DNA from 4 places in the Serratia sp. 25CWL12 genome. Region 2 is predicted to be linked to each of the others. Evidence: predicted binding sites of a transcription regulator. Region 2 holds the regulator's gene; each other region holds the start of a gene.
What was found. Region 2 encodes CRP, which controls carbon source genes, mostly activating them, when cyclic AMP is high. Its sites were predicted from a motif close to ATGTGANNNNNNTCACAT; they were not measured.
Positions count from the first base shown of each region.

Region 1: the regulator CRP is predicted to act here: its motif matches at 2,025-2,042, upstream of ACX9GV_RS09415 (GntP family permease).
Region 3: the regulator CRP is predicted to act here: its motif matches at 1,177-1,194, upstream of ompW (outer membrane protein OmpW).
Region 4: the regulator CRP is predicted to act here: its motif matches at 1,917-1,934, upstream of yrbN (protein YrbN).

Region 1 covers NZ_CM147698.1:2,149,207-2,152,384, reverse strand. Annotated here, with positions in the region: gene araC (arabinose operon transcriptional regulator AraC) at 1-452, shown strand, start outside; gene ACX9GV_RS09415 (GntP family permease) at 532-1,899, opposite strand; gene ACX9GV_RS09410 (gluconokinase) at 2,272-2,793, shown strand; gene edd (phosphogluconate dehydratase) at 2,804-3,178, shown strand, end outside.
Region 2 covers NZ_CM147698.1:4,438,503-4,441,680, forward strand. Annotated here, with positions in the region: gene ACX9GV_RS19280 (YccS/YhfK family putative transporter) at 1-1,097, opposite strand, end outside; gene crp (cAMP-activated global transcriptional regulator CRP) at 1,153-1,785, opposite strand; gene ACX9GV_RS19290 (OsmC family protein) at 2,229-2,636, shown strand; gene ACX9GV_RS19295 (phosphoribulokinase) at 2,827-3,178, opposite strand, start outside.
Region 3 covers NZ_CM147698.1:1,837,045-1,840,222, forward strand. Annotated here, with positions in the region: gene ACX9GV_RS07945 (YciC family protein) at 243-992, opposite strand; gene ompW (outer membrane protein OmpW) at 1,338-1,979, shown strand; gene trpA (tryptophan synthase subunit alpha) at 2,043-2,849, opposite strand; gene trpB (tryptophan synthase subunit beta) at 2,849-3,178, opposite strand, start outside.
Region 4 covers NZ_CM147698.1:3,632,609-3,635,786, forward strand. Annotated here, with positions in the region: gene ACX9GV_RS15700 (DEAD/DEAH family ATP-dependent RNA helicase) at 1-1,840, opposite strand, end outside; gene yrbN (protein YrbN) at 1,830-1,910, opposite strand; gene nlpI (lipoprotein NlpI) at 2,079-2,963, opposite strand; gene pnp (polyribonucleotide nucleotidyltransferase) at 3,090-3,178, opposite strand, start outside.

The DNA.
Region 1 (3,178 bases), 2.2 Mb from region 2:
TGTTCCGTGCTATTGAAGAGACTAACCAGCAACTACGGCCGATGTCAGAACAATTAGCGATGAACCTGCTGGAGCGGCTATTGATCCGCTGTTATGAAGCTTCCTCTCTGGCGGAGTATCCGACGATTGACCACCGGGTCCTCCAGGCTTGCCAGATCCTGAGTGAATCCCTTGCTGCCGAGATATCGGTAGAGGCACTGGCGCAGCAGGTATTTCTCTCGCCCTCACGGCTGGCCCACCTGTTCCGTGAGCAGGTCGGGGTGGGTATTGTACGTTGGCGTGAAGATCAGCGGATTATCCGGGCTAAACTCTTGTTGCAAACCACCCCGATGTCCGTCGCGGCCATTGGGCAACAAGTTGGTTATGACGACCAACTCTACTTCTCGCGGGTATTTAAAAAACGCGTCGGCGTGAGCCCAAGTGAATATCGCAAATGTGCTACGCCGCTGTGATGGTATGAGGTATGAGGAGCAAGGTGAGGATTGACGGGGACAGATAACGATTCTCTGCCCCGTGTTTTCATTTACTGTCTTACAAAAAGATACTGAGCGTGGCAACAATAATAAATGCAATGCTGCCCAACAGCGTTTCCATCACCGTCCAGGTTTTTAACGTGGTTTTTTCGTCAATACCCATAAGACGAGAAACCAGCCAGAAACCAGAATCGTTAAAGTGAGAAAGTACGGTTGCGCCCCCTGCGATAGAGATAACGATAAAGCATAAATCCAGGCTGGATAAACCGGTAGTCTGCGCCACGATAGGTGAGATAAGCCCAGCGGTGGTAGTCAATGCTACCGTCGCCGACCCTTGTGCAACGCGCAAACAGGTAGAGATGACAAATGCAGCGACAATCAGCGGCATACCGGTGTCTTGCAGCACACCGGCTAATGCATCACCGATACCACTCGAACGCAACACACCGCCGAACATCCCGCCTGCACCGGTAACCAGAATCACAGCACAGATTGGCGCTAATGAGTCACCGCACAGTTTTTCCAGTTTGCTCATACCAAAATCTTTGGCAAAGACCACCAAGCAAACCAGCAGCGTGATTAACAGTGCTACAGGGGTTTTACCGAACATACGGAGGAATTGAACAACGGTACTTTTGCCATCAATGACGCCAGTGACACTCAACGTATTCAGGCCAGTATCTAAAAAGATCAATAAAACAGGTAATAACAGAATAAACAAGACAGTGCCGAAAGCGGGCAGCTTGTCGTTATCAATGATTTGTTCATCATTAAACAGCAGTTTTGATAACGGAATATTGAATTTTTTGCCCGCATACAGACCGAATAAATACCCGCCTAGATACCAGGTTGGGATAGCAACCAACAGACCAATAACCAGCAGTAAGCCCATGTCGGCACCTAACAGATCGGCAGCGGCGACAGGACCAGGATGTGGTGGAACGAAGGCGTGCATAACAGCAAATGCACCGGCAGCAGGTAGGGCATATTTCAGCAATGAGCCACCAAAACGATTAGCCACGCTGAAAATAATCGGGATCATGACGATCAGACCCGCATCAAAGAAGATCGGGAAGCCGAACAGTAAGGAGGCCACCCCCAGTGCGAAAGGGGCTTTCTTTTCACCGAAACGACCAATCAGGGTGTCTGCCAGGACTTTTGCCCCTCCGGTTATTTCCAGGATTTTGCCGATCATGGCACCTAAGCCGACCAACAAAGCCACAGAAGCCAGGGTGCCACCAAAACCAGTCATCATGGTTGGAACGACTTTGTCAGGGCTAACGCCTGTTGCCAGTGCGGTACCTAAACTGACCAAAGTAAGAGAGACGAAAGCATGAACTTTCAGTTTCATTATTAAAAAAAGTAGAGCAGCGATAGCGCAACCTGCAATGATCAGCAAGTGCGTGGGGTTGGTTATTTGCTCCATGGCTGTACCTCATTATTTTATGGTTAGCTTGCTTCGTGTTTCAGTTCACAAATCTAAAAGTTACGGGTAACATGTTACTGGTAAAGTGAGTAATATAAAGTCATATTTTCAACTGTTATTCAAAAATGAGATCTATACCAAATTTCTATCAAGATGCAGGTCGGGATACCGCTAGGCAGCGACTCCAGTTCCAGAAAACGAGCTGAACGCATGTGCCGAACAGCCTAGTGAGCTAACTGCACTGTCGTAGTTAAGGATGATCCAAGTACTTCAGGATGACCCTTAAGTGTTGATGCCGTAAGTCACGGCCACCGATAGCCAGGCAACTTGAAGGATGAGGGAGATACCCAGAATACAATGCGAGGAGTTCATATGGCCGGTAGTAGTATTATTGTGATGGGCGTTTGCGCCAGCGGAAAAAGCACGGTTGGAGCCATGCTTGCACAACGGTTAGGGGCAAAGTTTATTGATGGGGATGACCTTCATCCTAAAGCGAACATTATAAAAATGGCCAGTGGACAGCCTTTGAATGATGAAGATCGCAAACCTTGGCTAGAGCGCATTCGTGATGCCGCTTTCAGTTTAGAAAGTAAAAATGAACAAGGTGTTATTGTCTGCTCGGCACTGAAAAAGAGTTACCGTGACCAGATCCGCAACGGTAACCAAAATGTCAGTTTTGTCTTTCTTGATGGTAGTTTTGATTTGATCATGGCTCGTATGATGGCGCGTAAAGGGCACTTTATGAAACAGAATATGGTAGAAAGCCAATTCAATACCTTAGAGCGACCTGATAATGAGCTGCAAGTCGCAGTGGTCGATATCGACACTGATATTGATAACGTGGTTGAGCGTGCATTAATTGCATTGAATCAGCTCGACACCGCAAATAGGTAGGATAAAAGCGATGAACAAACAGCTCAATCCTATGGTAAGTGCCGTGACTGAAAGGATTGTGGAGCGTAGTCGTGCCTTGCGCCAGCAATTTTTGGCAGTGGCAAAGCAGCAGCAGTCGAAGGGCAAGGGGAAAGCATCGCTATCTTGTGGCAATTTGGCCCATGCGGTAGCGGCATCCTGTTCACAGGACAAGGCCAATATTCTCGATTTGACCCGGGCGAACTTAGCCATTGTCAGTGCCTACAATGATATGCTGAGTGCACATCAGGTCTATAAAGAGTATCCAGACCAAATTAAGCAAGCGCTGGCGCCACTCGGTCATACCGCACAAATAGCGGGGGGCGTTCCTGCAATGTGTGATGGGGTGACACAAGGGCAGCCGGGA
Region 2 (3,178 bases):
GCTGCATTGCGTAGTGCGTTGGATTTGAACGATAAATAGCTTACCACTGCAGGCCAGAAGGGTAACCGTGACTGGTTGGCCATCAGGTCTCGGCGATAAAGAGGATGCTGTGTACGTAACAGGCGAGCAATACGGCTGAAATGGTAGTAACAAAACTGGCCAACGGGATTATCAGCATGCCGTGTAGCCACTTTCTCCAGCGCGGCCAATTCGTGTTTCATGCTAAAACGGCGAGAGTGCCGATGATAGAGGATATCTTCTGCGACAACGCGTAAACGTGCAGCGATGACTTGAGCATTACGACGAATGATCGCCTCAGCTTGGCTCTGCTCCACCAATTTTTGCACTTCTTCTGGCTGGTGGAGGCTGACGCTAATGTGTTCTTGCAGGTCGAGTGCCACTTGGAACGTTCGTTGCAGGCGTTTTTGTTCCATATTATTGGCGTGTGGCAGAAAGTTAATCTGCTGATATAGCAAACTGATCAGGTCCATCACTTGCTGTTGGCGTTGCAACAGTGGCGGTAGCGCGGTTTCAGGATCAGTATGTTGGGTCAGCAGCGAATATTTGGCTTCAAAATAATCAGCTAACTGTATATAGAGTTGGTTTAAAGATTCACGGATTGGCTGTTCTTTCCATAACTTAAACCAAAACCAAGTGAACAGGCCGTACCAGAGAGTGCCTACGGCATACAGTAGCGGGGCATACCAAATAGGTAGGCCATCCATGCTCAGAGAGAAAATGGCCGCAACCAGTGCTGCGGGCAGCAAGCGTGCATGTAGTGGGCTGATTTCCCCGCTGACACCCAGCAATAGCGCCATAGCAAGCATCAGTAAGGGTAATGGGATATGCCACAACAGCGCCTGTTGCAACAAAACACAGCTGAGAGCGAACAGTGCCCCGCCGATTATCAGGCGCTTGAAAAAGCGCTTATGAGGGGTATCTAGCCCGGCGATATTGCAACAGACAGGCACTAACGAGAACAACAGCCCCTGTTGCAGGTGGCCCAGCAGTAAACCCACAACGACAGGCAGGCACAACACCAACGTTTGTCGCAGGGCATAGTTCACTTCTGGATGGTAGATCAGGCGGCGCCACATGTTTTGCTGTTCAGCAGACAAAGAACGGCGCATTGCAGCGCCGTTTCTTTAATGATTAACGGGTACCGTACACGACAATGGTTTTGCCATGAGCGGAAATCAAATTTTGATCTTCAAGCATTTTCAAAATGCGGCCAACAGTTTCACGTGAACAACCGACGATCTGACCAATTTCCTGGCGGGTAATTTTGATTTGCATACCATCCGGGTGAGTCATCGCATCAGGCTGTTTTGCCAGGTTCAGCAAGGTTTGTGCGATACGGCCAGTCACATCAAGAAAAGCGAGGTTACCTACCTTCTCTGAGGTGACTTGCAGGCGACTTGCCATTTGTGCAGATAGGCGCATCAGAATATCCGGGTTAACCTGAATGAGCTGGCGAAATTTCTTATAGGAAATTTCAGCTACTTCACAGGCACTTTTCGCCCTTACCCAGGCACTTCGTTCCTGGCCTTCTTCAAATAATCCAAGCTCGCCGATGAAATCCCCCTGATTTAGGTAGGAGAGGATCATCTCTTTGCCTTCTTCATCCTTAATCAACACCGCGACGGAACCTTTGACGATGTAGTAAAGAGTTTCCGCTTTTTCACCTTGGTGAATCAGCGTACTCTTTGATGGATATTTGTGGATGTGGCAATGAGACAGGAACCATTCAAGAGTCGGGTCTGTTTGCGGTTTGCCGAGAACCATGCGCTATTATCCTCTGTTGTTATCGCTGCCTTGTATCACAGGGGTCAGAGTTCCCTGTAAAACGTGCTTATAGCCTGATGTTTTAGTTGTGGCTATCAACAGGTTTTGAGGTGAGGTATATCCCCGTTGTCACTCAAGCCGTAGTAGACTCGTTCGTTTGTCGCCTACCGGCAGTTTGAACGAATCTGGGTAAAAAAATCACTTATACACTAGCATATTAACTCGTATTAAGTGCTGCAAGCTAGGTTCCATTAACTCACCAATGATCTTAGGATATATCCCTGAAATTGATGCCATGAAAAAAGTATTGCAGCTGTGTTTGTAGCACAGAGTGAGGCGGGTGTCTTGTGTTGTCTCGTTTCAGCATGATTAGTGTCAGGTTTCGTTGCCAGTTTCTCTATGAAAGCGTACGTTGATTTTAAAAAATAATCGGAGTGAACAATATGCAGGCAAGAGTGAAGTGGGTAGAAGGGCTGACATTTTTGGGGGAGTCTGCTTCCGGCCATCAGATTTTGATGGATGGTAATGCGGGTGATAAGGCCCCAAGCCCAATGGAAATTGTGTTGATGTCTGTGGGGGGCTGCAGCGCTATCGATGTGGTGCCGATCTTGCAAAAAGGCCGCAATGATGTGCGCGATTGTGAGGTGAAACTGACTTCAGAACGCCGTGAAGAGGCACCTCGACTGTTTACCCACATCAATCTGCATTTTATTGTCACCGGAAAAGGGCTAACCGAAAAGGTGGTGGAACGTGCAGTAGACCTTTCTGCCGAAAAATATTGCTCCGTTTCCCTGATGCTGGGCAAAGCGGCCACTATTACCCACAGTTTTGAAATCCATGAAGTTGATTGAGCACTACTCTGTGTCATGTTGACACGGAATAACGCTAAGCATCGCCGTGCCGTTTTGGGCTGCGGCGATTTTTGTGCAAACGTTGTGTCTGCGGCAGACTGTCGATAGGGCTTGTCACCCGCTTGGATTGCAGATGAAACGGAGTATCACAGGCGTGAGATTAATCGCCGCCCACCTACATGATTCGATATTATTCGATTTTCTTGCCTTCCAGTAGCCGTTGCACCAGTGGCGTCATAATCAGCTCCATTGCCAGCCCCATTTTACCACCAGGTACCACCAACGTATTGATATGTGAAATAAATGACCCTTGCAACATGGCTAGAAGATAGGGGAAATCGATCTGTTCCAAGCCACGGAAATGGATCACCACCAGGCTTTCATCCAGCGAGGGGATCGCTTTGGCCGCAAAGGGATTGGACGTATCCACGGTGGGAACCCGCTGGAAATTGATATGGGTTCGTGAAAATTGTGGCGTGATGTAGTTGATATAATCTTCCATTGAACGGACCACAGAATCCATCACGGCTTCACGGGAGTGA
Region 3 (3,178 bases), 1.9 Mb from region 2:
ATTACATAAACTTTTTTCGAAAGAGAATAATTTTTTTATATTTGGGCTCTTATTTTTGATCGTTCGCTCAAACTTGCACCTTTTTTTACAAAAGAGTTAAAAAAGCAAAGAAAAACAGGTGGATTTTACAGCGTAATCTTTGGTTTTGACTGGTTAAATAATGAGCAGGTGGGTGTATTCTTAAGAACTCAGGTTCAAAAGCAGGCACGGGGTTGAAAAAAATCGTGCCTGCTTGGTAATGATCAGTTACGCAGTAACATATACAGACGGGATAGATAAATCAGATATAGTGCGGAAATCAGATTGCTTAATGCAGTCAACACTATGCTGGCAACCTCACGTGTTAACGATGACTGACTGATCATAAACAGTACCAGAAATTCAGCGGCTAACCACAGCATCATTGCCGGGACGATCACTCGGGCATTGGCAAAAGCCAGTTTGCAGCTCTGCCTGAGAGAAGCAAAGATGCCAGGGCGGTCAGCAAAATAAATCACCGGAGCTAATGAGAACGAGATAGCCAGGATCAAACCTGGCACAATAAACAGCGTAAGACCTAATTGGATCAGAAGGGCACAGATAAACAACATCAGCAGTAAGCCGGGTAATTGTGGCAAAGAACTCCCCATCGCTCGTAATGCACTGGTGGTATGGCCTGCAGATACCATGCCTATTAACGTGAGAACTCCCCCCACCAGTAACGCATTGCCTACCAAAGCGGAGACGAGCGCGGCAGCAGATTGTTTCAAAAACAATATTTGCTGTTCTGGCGTCATAGTTTGAATGATTTCCTGGAGCCCCATTCCTGCTGTGGCGGTTAAATCATTCTTTGTGGCATTCAACAGTGCTAACTGCTCAGCATCGGGCTTTAAAGCCTGATTAAGCAACACAGAAATAAATGCCGTCAGCAGGGCTATCAGCAAGATACCGACCACCTGGTTACGGAAAAAGTTAAAACTGTCACGGTATAACATGCTGGCCGTGATAGGCATGCGGACTCCTTGGTGTCGATAGCAAAATAAATCAGTGTGTAATTGTACCCTGTTCTGTGCTGCTGTTGCACCCCGTGAAATACTCAGCGCTGATTTCTTCTACGATTATTGTATCAGCCACGAAAATGGCAGCGGTTTGAGCAACTGGAATTTTATATCGATCCGTTCACTGGCAAGTTGTGATTTTTGATTTACATCAAAATAGGTTTTTATTTCGATTCTGTTAATTGTTGTTTTTGGTGGAAATTTACAACTCTAGGCACAAGATGTGATCTCGATTGGATCATAACTCGCTGTAAATAGGTATATTTAACCCGGATATAAACCACAAAAATGGAATGGATAATGAAAAAGACAACTCTGGTGATATTGGCTACCATGCTGACCCCGATGTTAGCAAGCGCGCATCAAGCTGGTGATTTCTTGGTCCGTGCAGGTACGGCAACCGTACGTCCGAATGCCGGCTCCGATAATGTTCTGGGGCAGGGCTCTTTCGATGTTAATAACAATACACAATTAGGGCTGACCCTTGGTTATATGGTCACCGATAACATTGGTGTTGAGCTGTTGGCTGCCACCCCTTTCCGCCATTCAGTTTCGCTCAATGGTTCCGCTGTTAATGGAACCATTGCGACAGTCGAGCATTTACCGCCGACCCTGATGGCGCAGTACTATTTTGGTGATAAGCAGGACAAACTGCGTCCTTACTTGGGTATCGGTGTCAACTACACCATGTTCTTTAATGAGAAGTTTAACGACTATGGTAACAGTGCTGGTGTGAGTAATCTGGATCTGAAAAACTCTTGGGGTGTAGCGGGGCAGGCTGGCCTGGATTACAACCTGGATGAGCACTGGATGCTGAATATGTCAGTCTGGTGGATGGATATCAAAACCGATGTACGCTTTGATGTTGCCGGGCAAAGTCAGAGTATTGACACTCGTCTCGATCCCTTTGTGTTTATGTTTGGCGCAGGTTATCGCTTTTAAATCAGTCCATTCAGGAGGCGCTTTTGGCGCCTCCTTCTTGTGACCCGGTCATAATAGAAGAGATTATACGCGCGTTGCCGTTTTCATTCTGCGAACAAAGTCCCCTAATTTAGCTAACATTTCATCAGGTTGAGCCAGGTTCTGTTCGATGACTTTGACAATAGCGGAGCCAGAGATTGCCCCAGCGGCCCCCGCTTGTAAGGTCTCCTTAACTTGAGAAGGCTCAGAGATGCCAAACCCTTGTAATGGTGGTGGTGCGTTATATTCACGTAGCTTATTTACCAAATGGTGCAGTGGTAACTGCGCGCGACTTTCGGCTCCTGTCACCCCGGCGCGTGAAAGCAGATAGGTATAACCACGGCCATGGGAAGCAATGTTGCGCAGCAAATCATCATCAGCATTGGGTGGGCAAATATAGATGGGAGCGATGCCATGGCGGGTTGCGGCGGCACGAAAGGGTGCCGATTCTTCGAACGGCACATCAGCTACCAATACCGAGTCAACCCCGACCTCAGCGCAACGCTGGTAAAATGCATCAATACCACGATGGAATACCAGGTTGGCATACATCAGTAGGCCAATGGGGATCTGGGGATGTTTCTGGCGTATTGCTGCCAGTATTTCGAAACATTGTGTGGGTGTCACCCCAGCCTCAAAAGCACGTAGTGTGGCATTTTGAATGGTTGGGCCGTCAGCGAGAGGATCTGAGAAGGGGATCCCCAACTCCAGGGCATCGGCACCGTTTTCTATCAAGGTATCAATGATTTTTAGTGATAACGCCGGGTTTGGATCCCCCAGGGTAACAAATGGGACGAACGCGCCTTCTTTATTATGTTCTAAGCGCTTGAACAGTTGCTGATATCGTTCCATCAGATTTCTCCCCGTGCTTGCAAAATATCGTGAACGGTAAATATGTCTTTGTCGCCGCGGCCAGATAGGTTAACCACCAGAATTTGCTCTTTCTGCGGGGCTTCGCGCACCATTTTCAGGGCATGTGCCAGAGCATGAGAGGACTCCAGTGCCGGGATAATCCCTTCGTGGCGAGAAAGCGCTTTAAAGGCGTCCAGAGCCTCTTCATCAGTAATAGAAACGTATTCTGCGCGGCCAATACTGTTCAGATAGGCATGCTGTGGGCCGACAGAAGGAAAATCCAGCCCGGCAGAAATTGAATAGGACTCTTCGATTTGCCCTTCAGAGGT
Region 4 (3,178 bases), 810 kb from region 2:
CGCGGTTGAAATTACCACCACGACGTTCACCACCTGCATTACCACCTGCATTGCCACCTTCACGGCGCTCACCAAAAGAGCGGCGTGGAGCAGCAGGAGCACCATCACGACGCTCACGGCGTTCATGAGGTTGTGCATCACCAAGCAGTTGCATGTTCATCGGTTTATTCAGAATGCGGGTACGAGTGAAGTGATTCAGGATCTCGCCCGGCATACCTTTTGGCAACTCAATGGTTGAGTGAGAAGCAAACAACTTGATGTTACCGATGTAACGGCTGCTGATGTCGCCTTCGTTAGCAATCGCGCCAACGATATGACGAACTTCCACACCGTCATCACGGCCCACTTCAATGCGATACAACTGCATTTCACCCACGTCACGGCGCTCACGACGTGGACGATCGCCACCTTCGCGGCTATCTGGACGAGCATCACGACGACCACGGTCAGCACGGTCACCACGACCACGATCATCACGGTCATTGAACTCACGACGCTGACGCGGTTTGAATACCGGATCAGGTGGCAGGATCAACGGACGCTCACCCTGTGCCATTTTCAGCAAAGCGGCGGCCAAGGTTTCCATCTCCAGCTCTTCAGCCGGTTGCAGCTTAGCCAACAGCGCACGGTACATATCCAGATCACTGCTTTCCAGTTGTTGCTGTACTTTGGCTGCGAACTTAGCCAGACGGCGTTCACCCAAAAGCGCTGCATTCGGCAGTTCCACTTCAGGGATGGTCAGCTTCATGGTGTGTTCAATGTTACGCAGCAAGCGGCGCTCACGGTTTTCCACGAACAACAATGCGCGGCCAGCACGGCCTGCACGGCCAGTACGACCAATACGGTGAACGTAAGACTCTGAATCCATAGGGATATCATAGTTTACTACCAGGCTGATACGCTCAACATCCAAGCCACGAGCAGCAACGTCGGTGGCGATCAGAATATTCAAGCGACCATCTTTCAAACGCTCCAGTGTCTGCTCACGCAGTGCCTGGTTCATGTCGCCGTTGAGTGCTGCACTGTTGTAGCCGCTGCGCTCCAAGGCTTCCGCCACTTCCAGCGTGGCATTTTTGGTACGCACGAAGATGATCGCTGCGTCAAAATCTTCAGATTCCAGGAAACGCACCAGCGCTTCGTTCTTACGCATACCTTGCACCGTCCAGTAACTCTGGCTGATGTCCGGGCGAGTGGTCACGTTAGATTGGATGCGAACTTCCTGCGGATCTTTCATAAAACGGCGTGTAATACGGCGGATCGCTTCCGGCATGGTGGCAGAAAACAGAGCGGTCTGATGTTCCGCTGGGATCTGCGCCATAATGGTTTCTACGTCTTCAATAAAGCCCATGCGTAGCATTTCATCGGCTTCATCCAGCACCAGACCTTTCAAGCTGGAAAGGTTCAAGGTACCACGCTTGAGGTGATCCAACAGGCGGCCAGGCGTACCGACCACAATTTGTGGCCCTTGGCGCAAAGCGCGCAATTGTACGTCATAACGCTGGCCACCGTACAAGGCGACAACATTGACGCCATGCATATGTTTGGCGAAATCAGCCATGGCTTCAGAAACCTGAACGGCCAGTTCGCGTGTCGGTGCCAACACCAGAATTTGTGGTGCTTTTAACGCCGCATCCAAGTTATGCAGCAGGGGCAGCGAGAACGCTGCAGTTTTGCCGCTACCAGTCTGGGCCATACCCAGCACATCGCGGCCATTTAACAGGTGAGGAATACACTCAGCCTGAATCGGTGATGGTTTTTCATAGCCCAAATCAGTCAGGGCAGCAATGATCGGTGCAGATAGGCCCAGATCAGCAAAAGAAGTTTCAAACTCAGTAGTCATGTAAACGTGTCTCATTAATGATGGCAGCCAGTTTACATAACTCGTCGAGAAAACTTTCAGTCGTTTTCATTTAAAAGTGTGAACCGGCTCAAATTTGTTTATAAAACAGACAAAAAGCCCTCGCCCGCCAAGGCGATAATTTTTGGTCAAAAACCAATGTATCTCAGGCTGAGATCCTCTATTTTCCAGGCTGTGCGTTAGCGGCAACTCGAAATTTATTGGATATAGTGTCTGTCAGCTATTGTTGGTCGGATTCCGATAGGTCGTCTTGTTCTTGGCCCAGTAGAGCCAATTCCAACAATGCATAGCGGTGCTCAACAAAGTTATGAACGTTGTTAGCTACCGTCAGTTTGAACAACGCTGTAGCGCTGTCCTTATCCCCCAGACTTAGGTAATACTTACCTAAATAGAAGTTTGTTTCACTGAGATGTTCAGCGAGCGAAGTGTTATCCGTTGTATCTGCCTTGAGTCTTTCCATCAGCGTGCTTTCACTGATTTTACCCAGGTAGAATTCGACAATATTCCATCCCCATTGCCCTCTGTCCGCTTTATCATAACGCTGCTGGAGCGAAACGCTGGCTGCCTTGGGATCAACACTTCTTTCCACCAGGTAAAGCCATAACGAACGGAAGGGATCGTTTGGGTCGTCTTGATAAAACGCCTGCAGATCATCCTGCGCCAACAGGAAGCGGCCACCATAATACAGTGCAATGCCCCGGTTTAAACGCGCGTAGTTGTAAGTTGGATCAAGCTCTAGTACAGAATCAAACGCTTCATACGCGGCATCAAAATTGCCTGCCTGCGTGAAGTAAATGCCAAGATAGTTAAAAACTTCCGGCATATCAGGACGTATCGCCAGCGCTTGCGAAAAATCGTTGCGCGCTAGAGCACGTAGCCCGAGGCTATCATACAGCACTCCGCGCTCATATAAAAGCTGTGCGCGTTCATCATTAGTCAGTGCTTGGCTGGCAAGTATCTGTTCCATGCGCGCCAAGATCACTTCCTGCTGCAATGTGGGCTGCAACGGAATAGCCAGAACGTCATCTTTACGCCAATCATTGTTGCTGCATCCTGCCAGCCAAAGTGCTGTCGCAACGTAACACCAGCGCAAGAAAGGCTTCATTTCTTACTCCCAAAAACAAACATTGGCTGAACGTCCTGTCCTCCGCTTGCTAAAACGCGAGCATCCTACCCGCACGATGATAACAGCCCCGCCGCGAAGGCGGGGGCTGTAAAGTTATTGATACACTTATTCTGCTTCTGGCGCAGGAGCTGCAGACGCTTCTGGCGCTGTGGCTTCTTTGATGCTCAGGCGTACACGGCCCTGGCGATCAACTT